Linked DNA regions of Verrucosispora sp. NA02020. The protein of the gene in region 1 interacts with the protein of each later gene in a pairwise test. Links are inferred from orthologs where the notes say so. Each region holds a gene or a part of one and is shown in the gene's direction. Other genes may lie near its edges.

Region 1 (4,963 bases):
CCGGGCACCCCGGCGTCCACCGCGAGCAGCGTGAAGGCACCCTCCAGCCGCTGGCAGACCACCCGCATGGCGGCGGCGAGCAACTGCGGCCCGTCCGGGTGGCCGGCGGCCCGCAGCTCGGCCAGGGCCTTGGCGAGCAGGTGCGCGGCGCACTCGGTGTCGGTGTCACTGACGAACTGGACGCCGTCGTCCTCCAGCTCGGTGCGGAGCTTGGCGAAGTTCTCGATGATGCCGTTGTGGATCACCGCGACCCCGCCGTCGGGTGACAGGTGCGGGTGCGCGTTGCGGTCCGTGGGGCCGCCGTGGGTGGCCCACCGGGTGTGCCCGATGCCGGTGGTGCCGTCGCCGATGCCGATCGGGCTGGCTCCGCAGCCGGCCGGGTCCTCGGCGGCACGCTCGGAGAGCACCTTCTCCAGGTTGGCCAGCTTGCCGGCCTTCTTCTCGGTCAGCAGCTGCCCGTCGCAGACCACGGCGACACCCGCCGAGTCGTAGCCGCGGTACTCCAGCCGCCGCAGGCCGTCGAGCACGATACCGAGCGCCGGCCGACTGCCGGCGTACCCCACGATTCCACACATGGGAGGCAGCCTAACCAGATCCGCTCACGATGTCTGCGCGAAAGCCGGGTAAACAATCACTGAATTTGAGCGATTAGCGCTACACGGTGATCGGTGTCACCTCGCACGCAAGCGGGGGCGGGCAGGACGACCGGGCCCAGCCGTACCCTGACCGTGTGACGAGCACCGATGTCGACCCGCTGGTGAGCCGGATGCGCCCGTTCGGGACGACGGTTTTCGCCGAGATGTCCGCTCTGGCCGTGCGTACCGGCGCGGTCAACCTCGGACAGGGTTTCCCGGACACCGACGGCCCGCCCGAGATGCTCGCCGCCGCCGCCGAGGCGCTGCGGGCCGGCCGCAACCAGTACCCTCCCGGCCCCGGCGTACCGGAGCTGCGCGCCGCCGTGGCGGCACACCAGCGCCGGTTCTGGGGCCTGGAGTACGACCCGGACGGCGAGATCGTGATCACGGCGGGCGCCACCGAGGCGATCGCCGCCGCGATCCTCGGTCTCTGCGAGCCGGGCGACGAGGTGGTCTGCTTCGAGCCCTACTACGACTCGTACGCCGCCTCGGTCACGCTGGCCGGAGCCGTCCGGCGACCGGTCACGCTGCGGCCCGGCGACGACGGGCGGTACGCCTTCGACCCGGCGGACCTGCGGGCCGCGTTCGGGCCGCGGACCCGACTGGTGCTGCTGAACTCCCCGCACAACCCGACCGGCAAGGTCTTCACCCCGGCCGAGTTGTCGCTGATCGCCGAGCTGTGCCAGGAGCACGGCGCGTACGCGGTCACCGACGAGGTGTACGAGCACCTGGTCTTCACCGACGCGTCGACCGGGCACGTCCCACTGGCCACGCTGCCCGGCATGCGCGAGCGCACGCTCCGCGTCTCGTCGGCCGGCAAGACGTTCTCCTGCACCGGCTGGAAGGTGGGCTGGGTCAGCGGTCCGGCGGCACTCGTCTCGGCGGTGCTGCGGGTCAAGCAGTTCCTCACCTTCGTCAACGCGGCGCCACTGCAACCTGCGGTCGCGGTGGCCCTCGCCCTGCCCGACGCCTACTTCACCGACTTCCGAGACGGCATGCAGGCCCGCCGCGACCAGTTGATCAGCGGGCTCGGCGACGCCGGCTTCGACGTGCTCACGCCGGAGGGGACGTACTTCGTCACCGCCGACATCACCGCCCTCGGCGGCACCGACGGCGTCGACTTCTGCCGGACGTTGCCGGAGCGCTGCGGCGTGGTGGCCGTACCCACCCAGGTCTTCTACGACGACCCGGAGGCCGGCCGGCGGCTGGTGCGGTTCGCGTTCTGCAAACGCCCGGAGGTGCTGACCGAGGCGGTGGCCCGGCTACGCCGGGCAGGCGCGCACGCCTGACCCGGCGGTCAGCGCGTCCGGGCCCGACGGCGCGCCGCCGACCGGGTGAGCAGGGGGCACCACGGCCGCCCTGCCGCGTGTACCGGCCGTCGCGTCGGTCAGGCCGGGCTGGCCGTGCGGACCTGTTCGGCGATCCGCTCGGCGACCTTCCGTGCGGTCGCCTCGGTGGCCGCCTCGACCATCACCCGCACCAGCGGCTCGGTGCCCGAGGGGCGCAGCAGCACCCGTCCCGTCTCGCCCAGCTCGGCCTCGGCGCGTTCCACCTCGGCGCGGACGGCGGGCGCGGCGGCACCGACGGTGCGGTCACCCACCGGCACGTTGATCAGCACCTGCGGCAGCTTGGTCACCACCGCCGCGAGGTCCGCCAGGGTCCGGCCGGTGGCGGCCATCCGGGCCATCAGGTGCAGCCCGGTCAGCACCCCGTCGCCGGTGGTGGCGTACGCGGGCATGACGATGTGTCCACTCTGCTCACCGCCGAGCGCCAGCCCGGAGGCGCGCAGTTCCTCCAGCACGTACCGGTCGCCCACCTTGGTCTCGATCAGCCGGATGCCCTCGGCGGACATGGCCAGGCGCAGGCCGAGGTTGCTCATCACGGTGGCGACCAGGGTGTCCCCGGTCAGCGTGCCGGCCTCCCGCATGGCCAGCGCCAGGATCGCCATCACCTGGTCGCCGTCGACCTCGTCGCCGTCGGCGGTGACCGCCACGCAGCGGTCGGCGTCGCCGTCGTGCGCGATACCGAGGTGTGCGCCGTGCTCGACCACGGCCTGTTGCAGGGCGGCGATGTGGTTCGAGCCGCACCCGTCGTTGATGTTGAGCCCGTCCGGCTCGGCGTAGATCGCGACGACCTCGGCGCCCGCCTCGCGGTACACGGCCGGGGCGACCTCGGCGGCGGCGCCGTTGGCGCAGTCCACCACGACCTTGATCCCGTCGAGCCGGTGCGGCACGGTGCCCGCCAGGTGCTGCACGTAGTGGTCGGCGCCGTCGAGCAGGTCGTGTACGCGGCCCACGCCCGCACCGACCGGCCGCGTCCAGGCGGTGGTGGCGTTGGCCTCGATGGCCGCCTCGATCCGCATCTCGATCTCGTCGGGCAGCTTGTGCCCACCAGCCGCGAAGAGCTTGATCCCGTTGTCCGGCATCGGGTTGTGCGAGGCGGAGAGCATCACCCCGAGATCCGCCTTGGCCTCGGCGGTGAGGAACGCCACCGCCGGGGTGGGCAGCACGCCGACCCGGACCACGGTCGCTCCGGCGCTGGTCAGTCCGGCCACCACGGCCGCCTCCAGCATCTCGCCGCTGGCGCGGGTGTCCCGGCCGACCACGGCGATCGGAGCGTGACTGCGATCCGACTCGGCGAGGGTGTGGGCGGCCGCGACGGCCACCGAGAGCGCCAACTCCGGGGTGAGGTCGACGTTCGCCCGCCCGCGTACGCCGTCCGTGCCGAACAACCGGCCCATACCCACCAACCTCCGATGAAACTGCCGTTACAGGTGAAAAGCGGACGGCCGGTCCACCTCCCCGGGTCGAGGGGAGGCGGACCGGCCGTCCGTCAGAAGTACAAGGTGCGGCTGGAGATCAGCGCTTCGAGTACTGGGGAGCCTTACGGGCCTTCTTGAGGCCGTACTTCTTGCTCTCCTTGACCCGCGCGTCACGGGTCAGGAAGCCGGCCTTCTTGAGGGCCGGGCGGTCGTCGGGCTCGTTGACGATCAGCGCCCGCGCGATGGCCAGCCGCAGCGCGCCGGCCTGGCCGGTGGTGCCGCCGCCCCGCAGGTTGGCGATCACGTCGAAGGCCTCGGGCTTCTCGGCGGTGACCAGCGGGTCCTTGATCAGCTGCTGGTGCACCTTGCTCGGGAAGTAGGCTTCCAGGTCGCGTCCGTTGCACGTGATCTTGCCGGTGCCCGGCACGATCCGGACTCGGACGATGGCCTCCTTGCGCCGACCCACGGTCTGGATCGGGCGGTCACCACGAGGCGCGCGGGCGACGGGCGCCGGCGCCTCGGTGGCCTCGGGGGCGACCTCGGTGGCGGTGATGTCGGTCATGCTGCTTCCTTCGCCCGCGCTCACTGCGCGATCTGCTTGATCTCGAACGGCGCCGGCTGCTGCGCGCCGTGCGGGTGCTCGGCACCGGCGTAGACCTTCAGCTTCTTGATCAGCTGACGGCCCAGCTTGTTGTGCGGGAGCATCCCCTTGACAGCCAGCTCGATGGCCCGGTCGGGGCGCTTGGCGAGCAGCTCCTCGTAACCGACCTGCTTCAGGCCGCCCGGGTAGCCGGAGTGGCGGTAGGCGATCTTCTGCTGCCGCTTGTTGCCGGTCAGCGCGACCTTGCCCGCGTTCACGATGACGACGAAGTCGCCCGTGTCGACGTGCGGCGCGAAAGTCGGCTTGTGCTTGCCCCGCAGCAGCGTGGCGGCGTGGGTGGCCAAGCGGCCCAGCACGACATCAGAGGCGTCGATGACGTGCCACTGACGCTCGATCTCACCCGGCTTCGGGCTGTACGTACGCACAGGTCTACCTTGTCTCGTCGTCGGTCTGGGGTAGCGCGCCGAGGTGACCAGGGCTTCCCGGTCGGACCAGCGCGCACGAACGACCAAGCGTACCTCAGGCGGCACGCCCACAGATGTCGTACAACAGCAGGCAACGATACCCGTAGCCCCGTCGGCCGGTCAAAACGGGGGTCCGGCGGGCGCGCCGGATGGAGGGACAATACCCCCTCAGACCCGTGCCCGCGCCATCCGGGACCCCGGCCGGAGGTACGCCACCCAGGTGACCGCCAGCAACACCAGGAAGAAACCGACATAGAAGCGCAGGGCCGGCTGGATCCCGCCGTAGGTCGACCGGGCCCAGGCGTAACAGATCGGCACCAGGAAACCGCCGAAGGCGCCGACCGCGGAGATGATGCCCAGCGCACCGGCGGCCTGCCGACGCATCGCCAGCATCACCTCCGGCGTACCGCCCAGGTCCTCGCCCTTGACCCGGAAGATCTTGCTGATCATCCGGTAGGTCGAGCCGTTGCCCACCCCGGTGGCGACGAAGAGCAGCAGGAAG
Region 2 (7,894 bases), 3.9 Mb from region 1 along the record:
AGATCGACACGCCGAAGCCGAGCACCGCTACGACGATCACCACCAGACACAGCAATCCGATGATCAGTTCCATGGCCGCTCCCTCGGTTGCACGTCGGTTCCAGCGCTCATGATCGTACGGGCGACGGTCCAGAGCTGCCCGTTCTCCCCTGAGGTGTACGCCCGGTGAGGGCGGGACCGCTATGCGTCCCGCCCTCACCCGACTGTCGGATCAGCGTCCGGCCCGGTACGCCTTGACCGCGCTGTCGGCGACGTCCCAGATGGCGATCACGACGATCACCACGATGCTGATCCGGCTGACCGTGGCGAGGCCGCCGTCGCGCAGCCAGGCGAAACGGTCGACGAACTCCGGGTTGAGCAGCCGCTCGTCCTGGAGCAGCCAGATCGCCGGCACCGCGAAGCCCAGGTTGAGCAGGACGTTGACGCCGACCAGCGGCCAGGTCCACCGGCGGGCCCGGTACTTGGCGAACTCCAGACCGATGCTGGCGACCAGGACCACGAGGAACACCGGCAGCCAGAACGTCCAGAGCGCCGGGTCGAGGATCGGCAGCCGGTCGCCGTCACCGATCACCCGCTGGAACTGCTGCCACGGCAGGAAGGCGATGAACAGGACCAGGAACACGATCGAGGCCACCACGTCGGTGAGGCTGACGTCCCGCTCGACGGGTTCCTCGGGTAGTTGGTCGACGGTCCATTCCGGCAGGTGCAGCGGGGTGCCGAACCGTTCCATCGCCGCGAAGACAAGCGTCACCCAGAAGCCGATGTGCACCGCGACGTTGAACGCCGCCCCGATGCCCTCGCCGACCGCGCCGGCCGGGTTCTCGGCGGTGGTGGCCTCCAGCACGCCCATCAGCACGCCGACGACGGCGGGCACGGTGCTCAGCAGCACGATCATCAGGCGTTGCCAGGCCGGGTAGTACTCCGGGCCGATGAGCTGGAGTCTCCGGTCGCTGTAGCGAGCGGCCAACTGTGCCGGGTTGCCCAGCTCGGTGAGGACCTCGCGCTCGGCGGTGGTGGCGTCGAGCCCGGCGGCGGTCCGGCCGTCGACCATGTCGGCGATCGAGGCGCGCAACTCGTCGGCGATCTCCGCACGCCGTCCGGTCGGCACGGAACGCAGCGTGGCGGCGAGATACCGGTCGGTCAGGGAGGTCGTCATCTCCGGGCTCCTTCGATCAGGTCGGTCAGGGAGGTCTGTACGGCGGAGAGGTCGTCCAGCAGCCGGCGCAGCACCTGCTCGCCGGACTCGCTGGTGCGGTAGAACTTGCGCGGCCGGCTCTCCTCGGTGTTCCACTCGCTGCTCAGCAGCCCCTGCTCCTCCAGCCGGCGCAGCAGTGGATAGAGCGTGTTGGCGTCCACCGGGAAGCCGTGCCCGGTGAGCCGTTGCAGGAGTGCGTAGCCGTAGTCGGGTCGACGCAGCGCGACCAGGCTGGCCACCACCACCGTTCCCCGGCGTAGCTCCTGGAGGTGTGTCCGTAGGACGTCGTCGCTGACCATGCGTCACACGATAGTGTGTGCCACACAGCATTGTCCAGCGCGCAATAGTGTCCGCCACGCGACATGGTGTCAGCGCGAGGCGTTCCTCGCCACAAACGAGACCCCGCCCCCGCCCCGCCCCGCCCCCCCGGCCCCCCGCCCCCGCCCCCCGCTCTGCCCCTGCCCCGTGGGGCTGGCCCCAGTTGATCAAGAAGTTTTGATCACGGAAGGAGGGTGTCGAGGGCGCAAACTCCTTGGTCATCTGCTGCGCCCGCCCACTCTCGGCACAGCGCGCTCTGGTGCAGACGGTCCAGCGGGGAGCTGGCCGTGCCGACCTGACTTCCCGTCGCCAGGCTCTGTGGTTCCGCAGCTCATCGATCATGGAGTCGAGGTCGCGGATATGTACTGGTATGCGCGTTATGGAACTGCCACAACTCCATGATCGGCGGGGCGAGTGGCGGAGTGGTGGGCGGCGGAGTGGTGGGCGGCGGGTGGTGGGAGGTCGGGTGGTGGTGGGCGGGCGGTTGGTCGTACACGGTGATGGGCCTGGTCGACGGGGGCGCGGCCGCTACCTCGTCGGGTCGGTGGGGTCGGCCGCGCGTATCGGGCCAGCATGATCCGCGACACCTCGGCGGACCGGGGGTGCGCGGCGCGCTGGAACGGCCTCCGGCGGCAGGGTTAGGGTTAGCCCCGACCGTCTCGATCATCCGACCCGGGGGGCTCCGTGGGCGATTCGTTCGCGCATCTGCACGTGCACACGGAGTACTCGATGCTCGACGGTGCGGCCCGCCTCAAGGACCTGTTCGCCGAGGTCAAGCGGCAGGGGATGCCGGCCGTGGCGATGACCGACCACGGCAACATGCACGGCGCGAACGACTTCTACAAGCAGGCCATGGCCGCCGGGGTCACCCCGATCCTGGGCATCGAGGCGTACGTGGCGCCGGAGTCGCGGTTCCACAAGAAGCGGGTGCGCTGGGGTCGCCCGGAGCAGAAGAGCGACGACGTCTCCGGCAGTGGCGGTTACACGCACAAGACGATCTGGGCGCGCAACAAGACCGGCCTGCACAACCTCTTCACGCTGACCAGCAAGGCGTACACCGAGGGCTACTTCGTCAAGTGGCCCCGGATGGACGCCGAGCTGCTGGCCGAGTGCGCCGACGGGCTGATGGCGACCACCGGCTGCCCCTCCGGCGAGGTGCAGACCCGGCTGCGGCTCGGCCACGACGCGCAGGCCCTGGAGGCCGCCGCGAAGTACCAGGACATCTTCGGCAAGGAGAACTACTTCCTGGAGCTGATGGACCACGGCCTGGACATCGAGAAGAGGGTCCGGGACGGGCTGGTCGAGATCGGTCGCAAGCTGGGCATCCCGCCGGTGGTCACCAACGACTCGCACTACACGCACGAGGCGCAGTCCGAGGCGCACGACGTGCTGCTCTGCGTGCAGACCGGCAGCAACGTCGCCGACCCGAACCGGTTCAAGTTCGGCGGCAGCGGCTACTACATCAAGTCCGCCGACGAGATGCGCGGTGTGGACGGCTCCGACGTCTGGCTGGAGGGCTGCCGCAACACGCTGCTGGTGGCCGAGCGGGTCGACCCGACCGGGATGTTCGAGTTCCACAACCTGATGCCGCGCTTCCCGGTGCCCGAGGGCGAGACCGAGGAGTCCTGGTTCCGCAAGGAGACCTTCGTCGGCCTGGCCCGCCGCTACCCGCAGGGCATCCCCGAGGGCCACGTCGTGCAGGCCGAGTACGAGCTGGGCGTCATCATCCAGATGGGTTTCCCGTCGTACTTCCTCGTGGTCGCCGACTTCATCCAGTGGGCCAAGAACCAGGGCATCGCGGTCGGCCCCGGCCGGGGTTCGGCGGCCGGTTCGCTGGTCGCGTACGCGCTGGGCATCACCGACCTGGACCCGATCCCGCACGGGCTGATCTTCGAGCGGTTCCTCAACCCCGAGCGCGTCTCCATGCCGGATGTCGACATCGACTTCGACGAGCGTCGGCGCGGTGAGGTGATCAAGTACGTCACCGACAAGTGGGGCGAGGACAAGGTGGCGCAGATCGCCACCTTCGGCACGATCAAGGCGAAGGCCGCGATCAAGGACTCGGCGCGGGTGCTCGGCTACCCGTACGCGGTCGGCGACCGGATCACCAAGGCCATGCCGCCGGCCGTGATGGGCAAGGACATCCCGCTCGAAGGCATCTTCGACCCGAAGCACCCCCGGTATGCCGAGGCCGGCGAGATCCGGGGCATGTACGAGTCCGAGGCCGACGTCAAGAAGGTCATCGACACCGCCCGGGGCATCGAGGGGCTGATCCGGCAGACCGGTGTGCACGCCGCCGGTGTGATCATGTCGGCCGAGCCGATCATCGAGCACATCCCGCTGATGCGTCGGGACTCCGACGGGGTCATCATCACCCAGTTCGACTACCCGACGTGCGAGTCGCTCGGGCTGTTGAAGATGGACTTCCTCGGCCTGCGCAACCTCACCATCATCGACGACGCGGTCAAGAACATCCAGCTCAACCACGGCAAGGAACTCGACCTGCTGGGCCTGCCGCTGGACGACAAGCCCGCGTACGAGCTGCTGGCCCGGGGCGACACCCTGGGCGTGTTCCAACTCGACGGCGGGCCGATGCGGTCGCTGCTGCGGATGATGAAGCCGGACAACTTCGAGGACATCTCCGCCGTGCTGGCGCTGTACCGCCCCGGCCCGATGGGCGTCGACTCGCACACCAACTACGCGCTGCGCAAGAACGGCCTCCAGGAGATCACCCCGATCCACCCGGAGCTGGAGGAGCCGCTGCGGGAGATCCTCGCCCCCACCTACGGCCTGATCGTCTATCAGGAGCAGGTGCAGCGCGCCGCGCAGATCCTCGCCGGCTACACGCTCGGCCAGGCCGACCTGCTGCGTCGGGCGATGGGCAAGAAGAAGAAGGAGATCCTCGACAAGGAGTTCGGCCCGTTCCGGGACGGCTGCCGCGAACACGGCTACTCCGACGAGGCCGTCCAGAAGGTCTGGGACGTGCTGGTCCCGTTCGCCGGGTACGCCTTCAACAAGGCGCACTCGGCCGCGTACGGGCTGGTGTCGTACTGGACGGCGTACCTGAAGGCGCACTACCCGGCCGAGTACATGGCGGCGCTGCTGACCTCCGTCGGCGACGACAAGGACAAGATGGCCATGTACCTGTCGGAGTGCCGCCGGATGGGCATCCAGGTGCTGCCGCCGGACGTGAACACCTCCGCCGGGCCGTTCACCCCGGTCGGCAAGGAGATCCGCTTCGGCCTCGGCGCGATCCGCAACGTCGGCGCCAACGTGGTGGCGGCGATCATGCGGTGCCGCGACGAGAAGGGCGAGTACGCGGACTTCTACGACTTCCTGTCCAAGGTGGACGCGGTGGTCTGCAACAAGAAGACCATCGAATCGCTGATCAAGGCCGGGGCGTTCGACTCGCTCAAGCATTCGCGCAAGGCGCTGCTCACCGTGCACGCCGACGCCATCGACGCGTACGCCGACGTGAAGCGCAAGGAGGCCGTCGGCCAGTACGACCTCTTCGGTTCGGGCTTCGGCGACACCGAGACGGCGACCACCACCACGGTCATGCCCGTCATCAGCGACGGCGAGTGGGACAAGCGCGACAAGCTCGCGTTCGAACGCGAGATGCTCGGCCTGTACGTCTCCGACCACCCGCTGTTCGGTCTGGAACACGTGCTGAACGCGGCGGCCGACTGCACCATCGCCACCCTGTCCGAGGAGGGCACCGTGCCCGACGGCGCGGTGGTCACCCTCGCCGGCATCCTCTCCGGCGTGCAGCGTCGGGTCACCAAACAGGGCCGAGCGTGGGCCTCGGCGACCCTGGAGGACCTGGCCGGTGGGGTGGAGGCGCTGTTCTTCCCGAACACCTACGAGGTGATCGGACAGTACATCGCCGAGGACGCCATCGTGGTGGTCAAGGGCCGGATCGACCGGCGCGACGACACCCCCCGCATCATGGCGATGGACATGCAGTTGCCGGACGTCAGCAGCAACCCGGCGAGCAAACCGGTCACCCTGACGATTCCGGTCAACCGGCTCACGCCACCGCTCGCCGACCGGCTCAAGGAGACCCTGCTGCTGCATCCCGGCGACACCGAGGTGCACGTGAAGCTGCACCGCAGCGGGCGCGTCGAGACCTGGCGACTCGGCCTGTTCCGGGTCGCCGCCACCACCGCCCTGATGGGTGACCTCAAGAGCGTCCTCGGCCCCGCCAACGTGAGCTGACCCTGCTCGGCCTGCACGACACGGGTGCCGGAACGGTTCTCGGAACGCAGGCCCTTAGCGCGGGTCGGGAGCCAGGGCGCGCGGATTGGCGCTGGGGCGCGGGCGTGACCAGGGCTAACGTCGGGGCGTGGAACTGGAACAGGCACAGAAGCTGTGGCAACCACAGCCCGGATGGCTGAACACCGCCAGTTACGGGCTGCCGCCGGACCCGGCGTGGGAGGCGTTGCAGGACGCGCTCGCGGCGTGGCGAGCCGGACGCGGCTCGTGGGAGGGCTGGAGCGAGACGACCGACCGGTCCCGGGCCGCGTTCGCCCAGCTGGTCGGGGTGCCGGTGGCAGACGTGTCGGTCGGCGCCGTCGTCTCCCAGATGCTGGCCCCGGTCGCCGCCGCACTGCCCGCCGGGGCGCGGGTGGTCGTTCCCGAGGTCGAGTTCACCTCCAACCTCTTCCCGTGGCTGGTGCAGGAGGAACGGGGCGTGCAGGTTCGCACCGTACCGCTGGACGGGCTGGTCGACGCGATCGACGACAGCACCGACCTGGTGGCGTTCAGCCTGGTGCAGTCCGCCGACGGGACGGTGGCCGCGTACGACGAGATCGTCGCGGCGGCCCGAGCGCACGGCGCGCTCGTCGTGGTGGACGCCACCCAGGCGTGCGGCTGGCTGCCGTTCGACGCGAGCCGGGCCGACGTGGTCGTGGCCGGCGGCTACAAGTGGCTGATGGGACCGCGGGGCACCGCGTTCGCGTACCTCGATCCGGCCCTGCGGGAGCGGCTGCGGCCCGACGCCGCCGGCTGGTACGCGGGCCGAGACCCGCACGCCTCCTACTACGGGCCGCCGCTGCGGCTCGCCGACGACGCCCGCCGCTTCGACATCTCGCCGTCCTGGTTCAACTGGGTCGGCGCGGCCCCGGCGCTGGAACTGCTGCTGGAGATCGGGGTGCCGGCCGTGTACGCGCACGACGTGGCGCTGGCCAACCGGTTCCTCACCGGCTTGGGGCGACCGCCCGGCGACAGCGCGATCGTCACCGTGGAGGTGCCCGACGCGCAGCACAAGCTGGAACGGGCCGGGGTACGCGCAGCCGTCCGGGCCGGCCGGGTCCGCGCCTCCTTCCACCTCTACACCACCCCCGAGGACGTAGACCTGGCCCTCGACGCCCTGCTGTCCTGATGTAAGGAAGGGCCCCCTGTTACCGCCTGGTGTATAGCAGGGGACCCTTCCTAACGTCGTGGATCCGTCGACGGCCGGCACCCTGTTGGGGGTGCCGGCCGTCGTGGTGGTGTGGGTCAGCTGTTCCAGTGTGCGGCGACGAGGTCGGCGGCCTGTTGTTCCCACTGGGCGTAGTGGTCGGGGAATGCGGAGACCTGGACGGTCTGGGCGGCGACGGTCAAGGGCATGTCCTGCCAGCCGTCGACCTGCTTGAGGCCCTTGAGGAAGGCGAGGGTGGAGTATTCGGGGTCGGTGATCTGTTCGACGGTGCCCCAACCGGAGGAGGGGCGCTGCTGGAACAGTCCCTGGGAGTCGTGGTCGTTGCGGGCGCCGAGGTGGCCGAGGTTCTGCAGCTTGGACTCCTGGAATGCGGTGCCGATGGCGATGACGGCGGCGCGTTCGTTCATGTCGGCCTTCTTCGTCGCGGCGATGATGGCCTTGGCGTTGGCGATCTGCTCGTTGTCGAGGTCGATGTGGGACTGGGTGCCCTGCACGCCGTGCGGGATGAGGGTGGTGGTGTCGGGCTTGTCGGCCTGGATGGCGGCGGTGATGGGGTTGGTCGGTGTGGTGTCGGTGGTGCTGTGGTTGAGGGGTCCGGCGGCGAGGCCGCCGGCGACGGTGAGTCCGGCGATGGCGAGGACGCTCGTCGTGGTGGTGTGGGTCAGCTGTTCCAGTGTGCGGCGACGAGGTCGGCGGCCTGTTGTTCCCACTGGGCGTAGTGGTCGGGGAATGCGGAGACCTGGACGGTCTGGGCGGCGACGGTCAAGGGCATGTCCTGCCAGCCGTCGACCTGCTTGAGGCCCTTGAGGAAGGCGAGGGTGGAGTATTCGGGGTCGGTGATCTGTTCGACGGTGCCCCAACCGGAGGAGGGGCGCTGCTGGAACAGTCCCTGGGAGTCGTGGTCGTTGCGGGCGCCGAGGTGGCCGAGGTTCTGCAGCTTGGACTCCTGGAATGCGGTG

The links. Proteins that work in one complex are often made in the same cells at the same time.
Region 2: the proteins of HUT12_RS28110 (region 1) and dnaE interact in binary tests that used the Escherichia coli proteins (3 or more experiments, as listed by UniProt). The link is inferred for Verrucosispora sp. NA02020 from one-to-one orthologs.

The regions. Positions count from the first base shown.
Region 1 is NZ_CP054923.1:6,308,173-6,313,135, forward strand. What follows is about bases 1-2,827. They hold HUT12_RS28110 (pyridoxal phosphate-dependent aminotransferase), read left to right. Parts: upstream 1-730; coding sequence 731-1,924; downstream 1,925-2,827. Other genes in these bases: glmS (glutamine--fructose-6-phosphate transaminase (isomerizing)), read right to left, coding at 1-575; glmM (phosphoglucosamine mutase), read right to left, coding at 2,023-2,827. Also shown: more of glmM, read right to left, coding at 2,828-3,375; rpsI (30S ribosomal protein S9), read right to left, coding at 3,494-3,958; rplM (50S ribosomal protein L13), read right to left, coding at 3,979-4,422; HUT12_RS28130 (NarK family nitrate/nitrite MFS transporter), read right to left, coding at 4,630-4,963. UniProt on the Escherichia coli protein: Shows aminotransferase activity with methionine and histidine as substrates, and to a lesser extent also with phenylalanine.
Region 2 is NZ_CP054923.1:2,442,676-2,450,569, forward strand. Bases 1,820-5,931 are described here. They hold dnaE (DNA polymerase III subunit alpha), read left to right. Parts: upstream 1,820-2,197; coding sequence 2,198-5,731; downstream 5,732-5,931. Other genes in these bases: HUT12_RS10750 (aminotransferase class V-fold PLP-dependent enzyme), read left to right, coding at 5,859-5,931. Also shown: HUT12_RS10730 (LemA family protein), read right to left, coding at 1-73; HUT12_RS10735 (permease prefix domain 1-containing protein), read right to left, coding at 212-1,156; HUT12_RS10740 (PadR family transcriptional regulator), read right to left, coding at 1,153-1,494; more of HUT12_RS10750, read left to right, coding at 5,932-6,896; HUT12_RS10755 (hypothetical protein), read right to left, coding at 7,013-7,600; HUT12_RS10760 (hypothetical protein), read right to left, coding at 7,597-7,894. UniProt on the Escherichia coli protein: DNA polymerase III is a complex, multichain enzyme responsible for most of the replicative synthesis in bacteria. This DNA polymerase also exhibits 3' to 5' exonuclease activity. The alpha chain is the DNA polymerase catalytic subunit.